Regions from separate parts of the Rhodopseudomonas sp. NSM genome, predicted to be linked through region 3. Evidence: predicted binding sites of a transcription regulator. Region 3 holds the regulator's gene; each other region holds the start of a gene.
What was found. The regulator PhoB, encoded in region 3, activates phosphate uptake and scavenging genes when phosphate is short. The targets are predictions, from matches to a motif close to TGTCATNNANCTGTCAT.
Positions count from the first base shown of each region.

Region 1: the regulator PhoB is predicted to act here: its motif matches at 2,611-2,627, upstream of ACTZWT_RS01935 (arsenate reductase/protein-tyrosine-phosphatase family protein).
Region 2: the regulator PhoB is predicted to act here: its motif matches at 2,547-2,563, upstream of ACTZWT_RS11900 (pyruvate kinase).

Region 1 is NZ_JBQTCH010000001.1:437,421-442,537, forward strand. Features, by position in the region: gene arsJ (organoarsenical effux MFS transporter ArsJ) at 1-633, opposite strand, end outside; gene ACTZWT_RS01930 (ArsJ-associated glyceraldehyde-3-phosphate dehydrogenase) at 635-1,678, opposite strand; gene ACTZWT_RS01935 (arsenate reductase/protein-tyrosine-phosphatase family protein) at 1,690-2,559, opposite strand; gene ACTZWT_RS01940 (enoyl-CoA hydratase) at 2,903-3,679, opposite strand; gene aliA (cyclohexanecarboxylate-CoA ligase) at 3,730-5,117, opposite strand, start outside.
Region 2 is NZ_JBQTCH010000003.1:766,723-771,839, forward strand. Features, by position in the region: gene ACTZWT_RS11895 (NAD(P)/FAD-dependent oxidoreductase) at 1-831, opposite strand, end outside; gene ACTZWT_RS11900 (pyruvate kinase) at 1,003-2,481, opposite strand; gene ACTZWT_RS11905 (ArsC family reductase) at 2,706-3,053, shown strand; gene ACTZWT_RS11910 (ABC transporter ATP-binding protein) at 3,288-4,043, shown strand; gene ACTZWT_RS11915 (ABC transporter ATP-binding protein) at 4,036-4,782, shown strand; gene ACTZWT_RS11920 (branched-chain amino acid ABC transporter permease) at 4,835-5,117, shown strand, end outside.
Region 3 is NZ_JBQTCH010000011.1:5,905-11,021, forward strand. Features, by position in the region: gene argF (ornithine carbamoyltransferase) at 1-258, opposite strand, end outside; gene ACTZWT_RS22595 (aspartate aminotransferase family protein) at 306-1,517, opposite strand; gene ACTZWT_RS22600 (GcrA family cell cycle regulator) at 1,996-2,505, shown strand; gene phoB (phosphate regulon transcriptional regulator PhoB) at 3,052-3,753, opposite strand; gene phoU (phosphate signaling complex protein PhoU) at 3,815-4,531, opposite strand; gene pstB (phosphate ABC transporter ATP-binding protein PstB) at 4,557-5,117, opposite strand, start outside.

The DNA of each region.
Region 1 (5,117 bases), on a different contig from region 3:
GTTCACGCCGCGCGACTTGCCGAACAGTTCGCGCATCGTTTTCGACGAGCTGGCCTTGCCGAGTTGGCGCGGCAGCAATGCCAGACCAGCGACAAAGATGACCCCGAGCAACGCAGCCATCAGCCAGAGCGCGGACCGAAAGCCGACCAGGTCGAGCAACAGGCCGCCGAGGAAGAAGCCGATGCCCTTCATCGCGTTCTTCGATCCGGTGAACCAGGCCACCCAGCGGAACAACTGCCCGCTGCCCTCCGCCGAGGTCGCCTTGATGGCGGATTTCGAAGCGGTCTTGGTCAGGTCTTTGGCGACGCCGGCGATGCCCTGCGCCGCCACCACCCAGGCCACCGATGCCGCCACTGTCCATGCCGGATCGAGCGCCGACAGCATCAGCAAACCGGCGATCTGCGTCGCCTGCCCGATCGCCAGCATCCGCGGAATGCCGAACTTCGACGCGAAATAGCCGCCCGCCAGATTCGCCGCGATGCCGGCGGCCTCATACAGCAGAAACAAAAACGCCAGCGTGAACGGCGTGTAGCCGAGCCGGAAGAAATGGAACAGCACCAGCATCCGCAACGCGCCGTCGACCAGCGTGAACCCCCAATAGGAGGCGGTGACGATGATGTAGTTCCGCACCATGTCAGACGCCCGCACTCCGGACGATGTTGGCGAGATCGACCATCCGGCAGGCATAGCCGACCTCGTTGTCGTACCAGGCATAGACCTTCAGCAGCGTCTCGTCGGTCACCATGGTGCTGAGGGCATCGACGATCGAACTGCGGGAATCATTGGTGTAGTCGGCCGACACCAGCGGTCGCGTCTCATAGCCCAGAATGCCCGCGAGCACGCTCTCCGACGCCGATTTGAACAGCGCGTTGACCTCATCGACCGACGTCGGCCGGTTCAGTTCGAACACACAGTCGGTCAGACTCGCATTCAGCACCGGCGCACGAACCGCGTGGCCGTTCAGCTTTCCCTTCAATTCGGGGTAGATCAGCGCGATCGCGGTGGCACTGCCGGTCGTGGTCGGTTGCAGCGACAGCATTGCCGAACGTGCCCGGCGCAGATCCTTGTGCGGTGCGTCGGTCACGACGTTGGTATTGGTCGGATCGTGAATGGTCGTAATCTGGCCGTGCCGGATTCCGATCGACTCGTGGATGACCTTCACCACCGGCGCGAGACAATTGGTTGTGCAGGAGGCCGCGGTCAGCAGCCGGTACCGCTGCGGGTCGTAAAGCGCGTCGTTGACGCCCACCACGATGTTGAGTGCGGACTCGTCCTTGACCGGAGCGGCGACGATCACCCGCTTCACGCCGCGGTCGAAGTAGCCCTGCAGCTGGTCCGGCGTCAGGAATTTGCCGGTGCATTCCAGCACCACGTCGCAACCGAGGTCACCCCATGCGACGTCACCGGGAGCGGCATACTCGCTGAAGCCGATCTGCTGGTTGCCGAGCGCGATCACCCGATCGGATTCGACCGCGATCGGCTGATGCCAGCGCCCGTGCACGCTGTCGAATTCGAGCAGATGCGCGGTGGCGACAATGCCTCCCTTGAGTTCGTTGACATGAACGACGTCGAGTCGGTTGTCTCCGCGCGGATCGTCCTCGGATCGCCGAATCCCGCCGAGTGCCGCGCGCAGCACCAATCTCCCGATCCGTCCCATTCCATTGATGCCGACCTTCATAGCACTCTCCGTCAAGCCGTGACGCGGTTGGTATCGCCGATCTCGTCGAGACGGGCTTTCACCGCCATCCGGTCGAGTGATTCGAACGGCAGACTCGTGAAGATCTCCAGACGCCTGCGGATCATGGCATAAAGCTCGTTGAGCAGCGTTGTACGTTCGACTTCCGATCCGGAAAATTGCGCCGGATCGGGCAGCGGCCACGCGGCGGTGACGTATTGTCCGCCGAAATCCGGGCAAATCTGACCGCTCGGCGTATCGCAAAGTGCGATGATGAAATCCATCCGCGGCGCATCAGGCCGTTTGAACTCGTCCCAGGATTTCGAATGGAGCCGCGTCACATCATGACCCAGCGCTTGCAGGCGCTCGATCACTTGCGGCAGCGGCTGCTTCGCCGGCGCGGAGCCTGCTGAGTAGCCGCGAAAACGGCCTTGGCCGATTTTCTCCAGCAGGGCTTCGGCGATGATCGAGCGGGCGGAATTCTGGGTGCAAAGAAACAGCACGTTAAAGGCAGGCGTCATGAATGTCTCCGTCGGCTTCGGGGATGCGGGAACGGTAATGTCGAAGATGTCGGCGCAGAAGTCCGGACGACCGTTGCAGCAGTCGCGGACCAGAAAATCGAGCAGGCTATGGAAGCCGGCGGGGTCGGCTCGATAGTTCATCGAGCGACCAATCTTTTCGACGCAGATCAACCCGGCACGCTGCAGGATGCCCAGATGGGTCGACATCGTGTTGTGCGGCACGTCGCATCGCCGGGCGATGTCCCCGGCGGACAACGACCGTGGATACACCGAGAGCATCAGCCGGACTGCAGCAAGCCGTGTCGGCTGCGCCAAAGACCCAAAGCCTTCTATGGCGTCCTTTTCGCGGGTTGCTTGCCCCATGCCAGCGTGATCCATCGTCCGAAATTGCGTCCATTCTTCTCGACGAATTGGATGACATCGTCATGACAGACCCCCCACGACAGGGCAAAACACTCTGGTCCGTCCAGACAAATCGACGTATCAGCCGCGAATCGAGGCGTTTGGGCTTTCCTCCTTCGCCGCAGGGAACAGCGCCGGGCGCGAACGCCTGCGCGGCGACGGACGGAAGCCCGCCCGTCTCAACGATGAGTCCGACTTACGATGGCGAAATCCGCCATCCGGCTCTCGCGGCGCGCTCGCCCACATGAGCGAGGACGCAGCCTGAACAGATCAGTTGAACGAGGCGTCGGGCGATCCGCCTGGATCAGCGATGGGTGAAGCTCGGCTTTCGCTTCTCGAGAAACGCCTTGATGCCTTCGCGGGCATCCGGTGCCGCGAACCGGGCGTGCATTTCGCGGCGCTCGAACAAGATGCCTTCGCTCAGCGACGTCTCGAACGCGCGATTGAGCGTTTCCTTCAGCACCATCAGCGCCGGAGCCGAGAACGCGGCGATCGTCGTCGCAAGCTTGAGGGTCTCTTCGCGCAGCTTGTCGTCATCGACCACGCGCGACACCAGCCCGTAGCGATCGGCCTCGTCGGCATCGAGCGGGCGGCCGGACAGGCACATGTCCATCGCCTTGGCCTTGCCGATGGCGCGCGGCAGCCGCTGCGTGCCGCCGGCGCCTGGCAAGAGGCCGAGCTTGATCTCAGGCAATGCAAACTTCGCGCTACGCGCGGCGATGATGATGTCGCAGGCCAGCGCCAATTCGCATCCGCCGCCATAGGCCAGCCCCGCGACCGAAGCCAGCACCGGCTTGCGCACCTGCCTGATGGTTTCCCAGTTCCGGGTGACGAAGTTCGATCTGTAGACGTCGCTGTAGCTCCACTCCGCCATGACGGCGATATCGGCGCCCGCCGCAAAGGCGCGGGTGCTGCCGGCGATCACGATGGCGCCGACGCCGTCGTCGGCATCGAAAGCGAGCAGCGCATCACCCAGCGCATCCATCAGTTCGTCGTTGAGCGCGTTGAGTACCTCCGGGCGGTCGAGCGTGATCAATCCGACCCGGCCTTGTTGTTCGACGATGATCACACTGTCCGACACAGGCTTGCTCCTTCGCGCGGCGGTTGCGCGGAAATGTCTGATGGAATGTCCTAAAGATCGTTCTGCTGCAGCATCTCGCGCAGCCGGAATTTCTGGATTTTGCCGGAGGGCGTCGCGGGCATCGCCTCGCGCATGATCAGCCGTTCGGGGATGTATTGCACCGCGAGTTTTTGCGTTTTCAGAAACTCGACCATCGCCGGGAAATCGATCGTCTCACCCGCCCGCGGCACGACGACCGCGCAGGCGCGCTCGCCGAGGCGTTCGTCGGGATAGGCGACGATGGCAACCTGCGCGACGGCAGGGTGTTTGTAGAGCAGCGCTTCGACTTCGACGACCGGGATGTTCTCGCCGCCGCGGATGATGACGTCCTTGCTGCGGCCGCTGATGCGGATGTAGCCCTCGGCAGTCATGTAAGCGAGGTCGCCGGTGTCGAACCAGCCCTCCTTGTCGGTGGCGTTCCATTGCGGACGTCGCAGATAGCCGCCGAAATTCGAGCACGCCCGCACCACGAGGCGGCCGATCTGCCCCGCGGGCAGCGTCGCGCCGTCGCCGTCGATCACCTTGACCTCGACGCCGGGCAGCGGACAACCATCGGTGGTCGAGGCCAGCTTGTCATCGTCGTCGAGTTTGATCAGCGTGACCGCGCCGTTCTCGGTCATGCCCCAGGCGGAGACGATTTTAGCGCCAAGCCCGGCCTGCGCCTGCTCGACCAGCGGCCCGGGAATCGGCGCGCCGGCGCAGAGAAACGTCTTGAGGCTCGGCACCGGCTGAGCACTCTCCTTCACGACACGCGTGAGATCGGTGAGGAACGGCGTCGAAGCCATGGTGAAGCTGACGCGCTCAGCGCGGATCAGATCGGCCGCCTTCGCCGGCTCCCAGACGTCCTGCAGCACGGCACTCGCCTGCAGCATGATCGGCATCATCAGCCCGTACATGAAGCCAGTCTGATGCGCCATCGGCGACGCCATCAGGATGACGTCGTCCTGGCTGAGCTTCAACCGCCGCGCATAGGGAATGATGTTGGCCATCAGCGTATTGGCGCTGTGCATCACGCCCTTGGGCTCGCCCGTGGTGCCGGAGGTGTAGATCAGTTGCGTGATGTCGTCGGGGCCCGGACGGTTGCCGGTCAGGATCGCCGGCGCATCAGGCGCCTTCTCCCATTCCGGAATCGTCAGCAGCGCATCGAAATCGTCCGCGCCGCCGCCTCCGACCACAATGATTGTTTGCAGCGTCGGCAAAGCCGGCTGCAGACCCCGCGCCATCGCTTCGTGATCGAAACTGCGGAAGGTCTTCGGCACGACCAGCACCTTGGCTTCGCCGTGCTTCAGCATGAAGGACAATTCGCGCTCGCGGAAGATCGGCATCAGCGGATTGAGCACCGCGCCGATCCGCGAACAGGCCAAGTACAACACGGTGAACTGCCAGCTATTCGGCAATT
Region 2 (5,117 bases), on a different contig from region 3:
GACCACCACGGTCCATTCCTGCTTCGCTTCGTCATACGAAGCGCGCTTGCACACCGTGGAGCCCCAATAGTTCAGCTCCATCACCTTGGCGTACATCTCCAGCCAGTCGCCGATCTTGTCCTTCGGGGCGAACACCGGCCAGTTCGGCGGGAACGGCAGATAGGGCAGGTGGTCGTACCAGACCGGATCGTGCAGGCAGAGCGACTTGTAGCGCTTGCGCCAGCTATCGCCGGGCCGCTCGTTCTTCTCGATGATGAGGGTCGGCACGCCGAGCTGGCGCAGCCGCGCAGCGAGTCCGATGCCGCCCTGGCCGCCGCCGATGATGACGCAATAGGGCTGGCGGCTGATGCCGAGTTCGGCGGCCTCGGCGTCGCGCTCCTCCTTCCAGGTCTTGCGCGTCGGATCGACGCCGTGCCTGGCGCCCATCGGGCGATCGAAGCCGAGCGGCTCCTCGAAGCCCTTCAGCTCCGCCATGGTGGTGAGCAGCGTCCAGATCCGTCCGTCTTTCAGCCGCAGATGGCCGAAGCCGCGCGCCACCGCGGTATCGAACTGAATCCAGCTTTCGACGATGCCGTCGGCTTCGGTGGCGTCTTCGCCGTCCGCAATCCGCCAGTTCGATGGACGCGTATCGGCGAGCCGCGCAGCGAGCATGTCGCGAACCTGGTCCTTGCCCTCCATCGTCTTGATGTTCCAGGTGAAGGCGACGAGGTCACGCCAGTAGCAATCGGTCTGAAACAGCTCGACCGCGCGGTCGGGATCGTTGGCGCTCAGCGCTTCATCCAGCAGGGCGAGCAGGGTCGTGACTTTGCCGTTCGGCGCGGTGTCGAGCATGATGTCCTCCCGTTGATAGTTGTCGCGACGTGACGCTGCGGTCTCGTTGCGCCGATCCTATCACCGCGCGCCGGGAGTGCGAGCGCGAAGCGGGACGATGTTGAATTCGTGATGATGCGTAGTTGTGCGCCGCACTCAGTGCGGCGCCGCAGCGGTCCGGCGACGCCGGCGCTAGCCCCAGCTCTGCAGCTTGCGAAGCTGCGGCGTCTTCTTGTGCTGGTGGTCGGCCATCCGGCCGAGCAGGGTGTCGAGCTCGGTGATCGCCTTGAACAGATAGGGCCCCTTGTTGAGCATCACGCATTCGGCGCGCGCCGCCATCGCCGCGTCGGTCATCTCGCCACGCGAGGGCGTACCCTTCTTGACCAGTTGTTCGAGCACCTGCGTGGCCCAGATCACCGGGATGTGCGCGGCCTCGCCGAGCCACAGAATTTCTTCCTGCATCTCCGCGAGGCGCGCGAAGCCGATCTCGACGGCGAGATCGCCGCGCGCGATCATCACCGCGGTCGGCTGCTGGCCCGCCGCCTGCACCAGAATGTCGGGCAGGTTGGCGACCGCCTCCGGCGTCTCGATCTTCAACACCAGCGACAGCTTGCGCCAGTCGTCGGGCCTGCGTTCGGCGAGCGCCGTCTGCAGCGTCTCGACGTCGGCGACCGATTGCACGAAGGAAAACTCGATGCCGTCGGCATGTTCGGCGACGAAATCGAGGTCGGCGCGATCCTTGGCGGTGAGCGCCGGGATATCGAGCAGCGTGTCCGGGAAGTTGAGGCCTTTCTCCGGCTTCAACCGCAGGCCCTTGTCGGAGGTCGAGGTGACGCGCCCGACCAGGCCCCACGGCGTCTTGCGTTCGATGCGGATGCAGAGCTTGCCGTCGTCGACGAACACCCGTGCGCCGACCGCGCTGTTGATCAGCGGGTCGCTCAGGGTGCATTCCACCGCGAAGTGATCCTCGGCGACATCGATGCGGTGCAGCGCGCCGGCGGCGACGATCGCGATCAGGTCGCCGGTGAGGATGCGTTCGCGCCCCTCGGGCGCGCGCGCGGCGCCAGTGCGGATCTTCGGACCGGCGATGTCCATCAGGATCTTCATCCGGTGTCCGGTGGACTCTTCGGCGACGTGCAGGTGGTTGATCATGCGCTGCCACGCATCGGCATCGTCGTGGGCGCAATTGATCCGCACCGCCTCGACCTTGCGCTCGGCGAGCCGCAGCATGAACGAGGGATCGTCGGCGGCTTCGCTCGGGCAGGTCACGAGCAGCGCGGTGGCGCGGCCGCTCGACGGCGCGCCGAACAGTTCTTCGCTGCGCTCGGCGAGGTTGTGCTCGCCAGCGAAGAATTGCCGCGACGAAGGGCGCAGCGCCTCCGGCTCTCCGCTCATCGCGGCCAGCGTGGCGCGTACGGCGAGCAGCGTCGGCGTCACGCGGCTTTCCAGCCGCCCGAGCGACGACAGTCCAAGCGTCATCAGTGAGTGCTGGAGCGGCCGCAGATCGTGCCGACGCAGCGCCAGATAATGCGCGAGATTGGCGGCGCTGGCGGCGAAGCCGGGTCGTTCGATCCGTTCGGCCCAGGCGGCGATGCGCGGCCGGCTGTCGGCCTCGATCTCGGCGATCAGCCGGTCGAGTTTCTGCTTCAGGCGGACGATCTCGTTCGACATGGGGCGGCTCTTGAATGCGGGCGGTGGAACCATCGACCGCCAAACAGTTCGTCTAGGGGCCGTCGATGTAACTCCTGTGACAGAGGTGCAGCCACCGGCTGCGACCTTATGCTCATCTGGCTTCCTCTGCGGCGCGCGCCGTCCACAGCGGTCTGGGACCGGTTGCTTGACGGCGAAGCCGCGCCCGCCCTGAATGGGGCTCCCATTCGAATGCGAGGCGCGCCTTGTCCATCACTGTCTTCGGCATCAGGAACTGCGATACGATGAAGAAGGCGCGGGCATGGCTCGACGGCCACGGTGTCGCCTACGCCTTCCATGACTACAAGACCGCGGGCGTCGACAAGGCCCAGCTCGCGCGTTGGGCCAAGCAGGTCGGCTGGGAGACGCTGCTCAACCGCGCCGGCACCACCTTCCGGAAACTGCCCGATGCGGACAAGGCGGACCTGACCGAAACCAAGGCGATCGCGCTGATGCTGGCGCAGCCGTCGATGATCAAGCGGCCGGTGCTGGAGAAGGGCACGACGCTGCTGGTCGGGTTTCGGCCGGAGGCCTACGCTGACGCGTTCGAGTGAGGCCGCCGGGAGACGTCGGGATCGCGGCTCGGCGCGCGGCCGCCGGTTGTCGTCGGTCTCAGACGCTCTCAAACGCTGAGCTGCATTGCATCTTGCGCACGGCTGGCGAATAGCGGCATAGTCGGCGAGAACGACGGGTCAGGAGCGCCTGCCAAGGCGCCCGGCACCGGATAGCAACAAAAAAAATCGGTCGTGCGCGGAGCTTCGCTGCGGACCGACAGGGGGAAATTGTTCTTGGGCGATGACATCATCCTTGAAACACATGGTTTGACCAAGGAGTTCTCCGGCTTCTTCGCCGTGCGCGATGTCAATCTGCGTGTGCGGCGCGGACACATTCACGCGCTGATCGGCCCGAACGGTGCCGGCAAGACGACATGCTTCAATCTGCTGACCAAGTTTCTGCATCCCTCGGCGGGGCAGATTCTCTACAAGGGGCAGGATATCACCGCGATGGCGCCGGCCGATGTGGCGCGGCTCGGGCTGGTGCGGTCGTTCCAGATTTCCGCAGTGTTTCCGCATCTGACGGCGCTCGAAAACGTGCGCGTCGCACTGCAGCGTCAGCACGGCAGCTCGTTCGATTTCTGGCGCTCCAAGAGCGTGCTCGATCGCTACAATCACCGCGCGCGGGAGCTGCTCGACGACGTCGGCCTGAGCGAATTCTCCGACACGCCTGCGGTCGAGATGCCGTATGGCCGCAAGCGCGCGCTGGAGATCGCGACCACGCTGGCGCTCGATCCGGAGATGATGCTGCTCGACGAGCCGATGGCCGGCATGGGCCACGAGGACATCGACAAGATCGCCACGCTGATCAAGCGGATATCGGCGAAGTACACCATTCTGATGGTCGAGCACAATCTCAGCGTCGTCGCCCATCTGTCCGACGTCATCACCGTGCTCACCCGCGGTCAGGTGCTGGCCGAAGGTCACTACAACGACCTGACCCAGGACGAGCGGGTCAAGGAAGCCTATCTCGGAGCGGGTCATGGCTGAGACGACGACCTTGGATCGCGCCGTCTCGGCGCCCTCTGGCAACGCGCTGCTGAGCGTGCGCGACCTGCAGGCGTGGTACGGCGAATCCCACATCCTGCACGGCATGAATTTCGAGGTCCGTACCGGCGAGGTGGTGACGCTGCTCGGCCGCAACGGCGCCGGCAAGACCACAACTCTGAAGTCGGTGATGGGCATCATCGGCAAGCGCACCGGCACGATCACTTTCGACGGCCACGACATCAGCCGGGCTTCGTCGGACAAGATCGCGCGTCGCGGCATTGCGTTCTGCCCGGAGGAGCGCGGCATCTTCGCCAGCCTCGACGTCCGCGAGAACCTGATGCTGCCGCCGCAGGTGCGGCCGGGCGGGTTGTCGCTGGATCAGATCTTCGAACTGTTCCCCAACCTGCGCGAGCGGCTGAAGAGCCAGGGCACCAAGCTCTCGGGCGGCGAGCAGCAGATGCTGGCGATCGCGCGCATCCTGCGCACCGGCGCGCGCTTCCTGATGCTCGACGAGCCGACCGAGGGCCTCGCGCCGGTGATCATCCAGCAGATCGGCCACACCATCGCGCGGCTCAAGAAGGAAGGCTTCACCATCCTGCTGGTCGAGCAGAATTTCCGCTTCGCCGCGACGGTGGCCGATCGCTACTACGTTGTCGAGCACGGCAAGATCATCGACGGCTTCGCCAATTCGGAGCTCGATGCCAACATGGACAAGCTTCACACCTATCTCGGCGTGTGAGCGCCGTGCCCTTCGAATTTCGCTGAGAGCTGGGAACCCCATGTCGATCAATATCCAGGCCCTGTTGGCGCAGCTTCTGGTCGGGCTGATCAACGGCTCGTTCTACGCCTTGCTCAGTCTCGGTCTCGCCGTGATCTTCGGCATGCTCAACATCATCAACTTCGCGCACGGCGCGCTGTATATGATGGGCGCGTTCTGCGCCTACTTCCTGCTCAACCTGTTCGGCATCGGCTATTGGTGGGCGCTGATCCTGGCGCCGCTGATCGTCGGCGCGTTCGGCATGCTGATGGAACGCACGCTGCTGCAATGGCTGTCCGGGCTCGACCATCTCTACG
Region 3 (5,117 bases):
GCGGCCGAGCTGCATCTCGGCGCCGGTCAGCATGATCGACTCGCCGCCGAGCTGGCGCATGCCGACGTCGAACGACACCCGCGTGCGGGTCGAGGGCTTCTCGAAGATCATCGCCAGCGTCTTGCCGGCGAGCGGCTTGTCCGAATCCGCATTGGCCTTGCGCTTCGCCTTCATCGCGTCGGCGGCGGCGAGCATGGCGCGCAGCTCCGAGGTCGGGACCTCGGTCAGATCGAGGAAATGCCGCGGGGCGTTGTTCATGGCAGGACTCTCGAGTCTCCTCACGGAACTGTTCTCGGCGCTACTCATCACACCGCCTCCCGCTGCGCGCCCTGGCCGGACAGCACGCCGCAGGCGCGCTCCAACCGCGTCACCGCCTCGTCGATCTCGGCCTCGCTGACGATCAGCGGCGGCAGCAACCGCACGACGTTGTCGCCGGCGCCGACCGTGAGCAGCTTCTGGTCACGCAGGGCGGCGACCAGATCGGGCGACGGCACCACCGCCTTGAGGCCGATCAGCAAACCCTCGCCGCGGACTTCGCTCAGCACCTGCGGATAGCGATCGACGATGCCGGCGAGCTTCTGCTTCAGCAGCAGCGAGATCTTCTTGACGTGATCGAAGAAGCCCGGCTTCAGCATCACGTCGAGCACGGCACTGGCGGCCGCGACCGCGAGCGGATTGCCGCCGAAGGTCGAGCCGTGCGAGCCCGGCGCCATGCCCTTGGCGGCGTCCGCGGTGGCGAGGCAGGCGCCGATCGGGAAGCCGCCGCCGAGCGCCTTGGCCAGTGACATGATATCAGGGGTGACGCCGATCCGCTGGTAGGCGAACAGCTCGCCGGTGCGGCCCATGCCGGTCTGCACCTCGTCGAAGATCAGCAGCAGACCATGGGCGTCGCACAATTCACGCAAGGCGCGGAAGAACGAAGGCTCCGGCGAGCGGACGCCGCCCTCGCCCTGCAGCGGCTCGATCAGGATGCCGGCGGTGGTCGGGCCGATCGCCTTCTTCACCGCCTCGATGTCGCCGAGCGGGACCTGGTCGAAGCCGCTCAACGGTTCGCCATAGCCTTCAAGATACTTCGCCGAGCCGGTGGCGGCGAGCGTGCCAAGCGTGCGGCCGTGGAACGCGCCCTCGAAGGTGATGATCCGGGTGCGCTCCGGCGAGCCGTTCGAGAAATGATGGTGCCGCGTCATCTTCAGCGCGCACTCCATCGCCTCGGCGCCGGAGTTGGCGAAGAACACGGTGTCGGCGAAGCTCTGCTCGCACAGTCGCGCGGCGAGGCGCTCGCCGTCCGGGCTCTTGAACAGGTTCGACATGTGCCACAGCCGGGTCGCCTGCTGCTGCAGCGCCTCGACCAGATGCGGGTGGCAATGACCGAGCGAATTGACCGCGACGCCGCTGGTGAAATCGAGATAGCGCTCGCCATTGGTGGAGACCAGCCAGACGCCCTCGCCGCGCTCGAAGGCGACATCCGCCCTCGCGAATACCGGCAGGAGATGGGACGTAGATGCTGTGCTCGACATGGCCGATCCGATCGGAAAAAGCGGGCCGCCGAGCCGGCCGCAATCACTGCGGTCGCGGGCCCGGCATGCCCCGGAAACGAAAGTACCCCGGAAACGAAACGTGCCGCCTTTCCAGGCGGCACGTGTAGTCATTCTAGGTGTGCTGAAGTGCCTGTCAACCGCGGCTTCGGCCAGGGTTCCCGGAGTTTGCCGCAAGCTCGCCGCTGTGACGTTCAAGACTCACCCGAGAGAGAAGGTGTGGACGCACCAGGTCTGACTCTTGCGCGTGAGTCACGCCATATTGTAGCGTTTTCCTCGTCAGGCACGACATGTCGTGCGCAGTTTGTAATCCTTTACGAGTTCTCGGTCGGGGCGAAACGCCCGGACGGCACCGGCCGTCCGGCGAGGGCTAAGGGATTCTGACGGCAGGACAATTGACGACCTCGCAGCCGCGGCTCGGCGCTGGACCAGTACCGCGCGGCAGGAAGGGATTGAGACGATGACGGCATTGACCTGGACCGACGAGCGCGTCGAGCAATTGAAGAAACTCTGGGAAGGCGGACTGTCGGCGAGTCAAATTGCCGCGGAGCTCGGCAATGTGACGCGCAACGCCGTGATCGGCAAGGTTCACCGCCTCGGCCTGTCGGGCCGGGCCAAGAGCCCGTCCTCGGCGGCGCCGCGGCCGCGCAAGGCGCGCCCCGCCCAGCACATGATGCGGGTGACGCGGCCGGTGGCGCGCGGCAATACCGCGCTGGCGCATGTGTTCGAAGTCGAGGCCGAGCCCGATCCGGTCGCCTTCGACAATGTGGTGCCGATGAACCAACGGCTGTCGCTGCTGGAGCTCAACGAGGCCACCTGCCACTGGCCGGTCGGCGATCCGTCGAGCCCGGAGTTTTTCTTCTGCGGCGGCAAGTCGCTGCCCGGCCTGCCCTATTGCTCGCATCATTCGCGGATCGCCTACCAGCCGGTCGGCGACCGCCGCCGCCAGCAGTCGAAGCCGACGCGGTAATCGCTCCTCTGCGCGGAGCATTGCCGCCGCCGCGCAGCGCCGTCCTCGCCGGGCTCGCCGCTCCCGACGGTCTTCGCCCGGCTCGACCGGGAGACCCAGTAACCCCGAGCGTCAGCACTTATCACCACCACTCTGCAATACTGGATCCTCCGCTTTCGCGGAGGATGACGATCGTCGGGACAGTTGCAGACGAAGCCGTCAGCGGCGCTTAGTAGCCGCAGGGTGGGCGAAGTCGCGGAGCGACGTTCCCCCGCGGATCACCTGACGAGCTGATGGTGGGCACGCTGCGCTTTGCCCACCCTACAGGTTGCTAACAGCTCGCCGCGCGTAGCCGCAGCGCCCGAGGTACAACAGCCCGTCATCGCCCGGCTCGACCGGGCGACCCAGTATCGCAGGGCGGCTGTGATGGAGTTGCCAGCGCCGCAGGGCGCGTCGTTATCACTCAGCAGCGCCTGGGAATACTGGATCCTCCGCCTTCGCGGAGGATGACAGCTGAGATGTGCGGCCGAGCCGGCGCAGGATCAGCCGAGCCGTAGGGTGGGCAAACTACTCCACCTTGGCGAAGCGGTCGTCGAGCGCGTAGCCGGCGCCGCGCACGGTGCGGATCGGGTCCTGCTCGCGGCCGGGATTGAGCAGCTTGCGCAGGCGCCCGATATGGACGTCGACGGTGCGCTCGTCGATGTAGATGTCGCGGCCCCAGACGCCGTCGAGCAGCTGCTCGCGGCTGAACACCCGGCCGGGATGTTCGAGGAAGAATTCGAGCAGGCGATATTCGGTCGGGCCGAGATCGATCGGCCGGCCCGAGCGCGCGACGCGGCGCTTGTCGCGGTCGAGCTCGAGGTCGCCATAGGTCAGCACGGTGGCGAGCCGCTCCGGCGCGGCGCGGCGCAACAGGCCCTTGACCCGCGCCAGCAGCTCCGGCACCGAGAACGGCTTGACGATGTAGTCGTCGGCGCCGGTGGCGAGGCCGCGGACGCGCTCGCTCTCCTCGCCGCGCGCGGTCAGCATGATGATCGGCAACTGCTTGGTGTCGGTCCGCGCCCGCAGCCGGCGGCACAGCTCGATGCCGGACAGGCCGGGCAGCATCCAGTCCAGCACCACCAGATCCGGCAGCCGCTCCTTCATGCGCGTATCGGCGTCGTCGCCACGGGCGACGGTTTCGACGTCGTAACCGTCGGATTCGAGATTGTACCGCAGCAGCGTGGTCAGCGCTTCCTCGTCTTCGACCACCAGAATGCGCGCACCCATGTATCGTCCTCGTCTTCAGTCGAGCGGATCCGGGGCGCGATCTGCGCCCCGCTGATACGCGTCAGTTGCCCGGCGTCGCGTTGGCGAAGGTGGTCACGTCGCCCTTCGGTCGCTTGTCCAGAATCTGCTGGCCCTCGACCATGTAGAACACGGTCTCGGCGATGTTGGTGGCATGATCGCCGATCCGCTCGATGTTCTTGGCGCAGAACATCAGGTGAATGCAGAACGAGATGTTGCGCGGATCTTCCATCATGTAGGTCAGGAGTTCGCGGAACAGCGAGGTGCAGATCGCGTCGACTTCCTCGTCGCCGTTCCACACCACCATCGCCGCCGGCAGGTCGTGCGCGGTGTAGGCGTCGAGCACCGCCTTGACCTGCGACTGCACCAGATCGGTCATGTGTTCGAGGCCGCGGATCAGCTTCAGCGGATGGAAATCGCTGTCGATCGCGTTGACCCGCTTGCCGATGTTCTTCGACAAATCGCCGATCCGCTCGAGATCGGTGGCGACGCGCATCGCGCCGACGATCTCGCGCAGGTCGACCGCCATCGGCTGCCGCCGCGCGATCGTCAGCACGGCGTGCTCCTCGATGACGCGCTGCATCTGGTCGATCTCGGCATCGGCGGTGACGACGCGGGCGCCGAGCGCGACGTCGCGCCGGACCAGTGCATCGACCGAATCGACGATCTGGCGTTCGGCCAGCCCGCCCATCTCCGCGACCATCCGCGTCAGTTCCTGCAGGTCGCCGTCGAACGCCTTGGTGGTGTGTTCGAAGCCCATGTCCATTCTCCTCGCGCGTGGCGCGTCAGCCGAACCGGCCGGTGATGTAGTCCTGGGTGCGCCGGTCGTTCGGCGAGGTGAAGATCTTGTTGGTCGGACCGAACTCGATCAGTTCGCCGAGATACATGAAGGCGGTCGATTCCGAGACGCGCGCCGCCTGCTGCATGTTGTGGGTGACGATGGCGATGGTGTAGTCTTCCTTCAATTCGTCGATCAGTTCCTCGATCTTCGCGGTCGAGATCGGGTCGAGCGCCGAGCACGGCTCGTCGAACAGGATGACTTCCGGCCGCACCGCGATGGTGCGGGCGATGCACAGACGCTGCTGCTGGCCGCCGGACAGGCTGAGCCCCGAGGCGCTGAGCTTGTCCTTGACCTCGTTCCACAGCGCGCCGCCGCGCAGCGCCTTCTCGACCCGGCCGTCCATCTCCGACTTCGAGATCTTCTCGTACAGCCGGATGCCGAAGGCGATGTTCTCGTAGATCGTCATCGGAAACGGCGTCGGCTTCTGGAACACCATGCCGACCCGCGCCCGCAGCAGATTGAGGTCGAGCTTCGCATCGAGGACGTTGTGGCCATCGAGCATCAC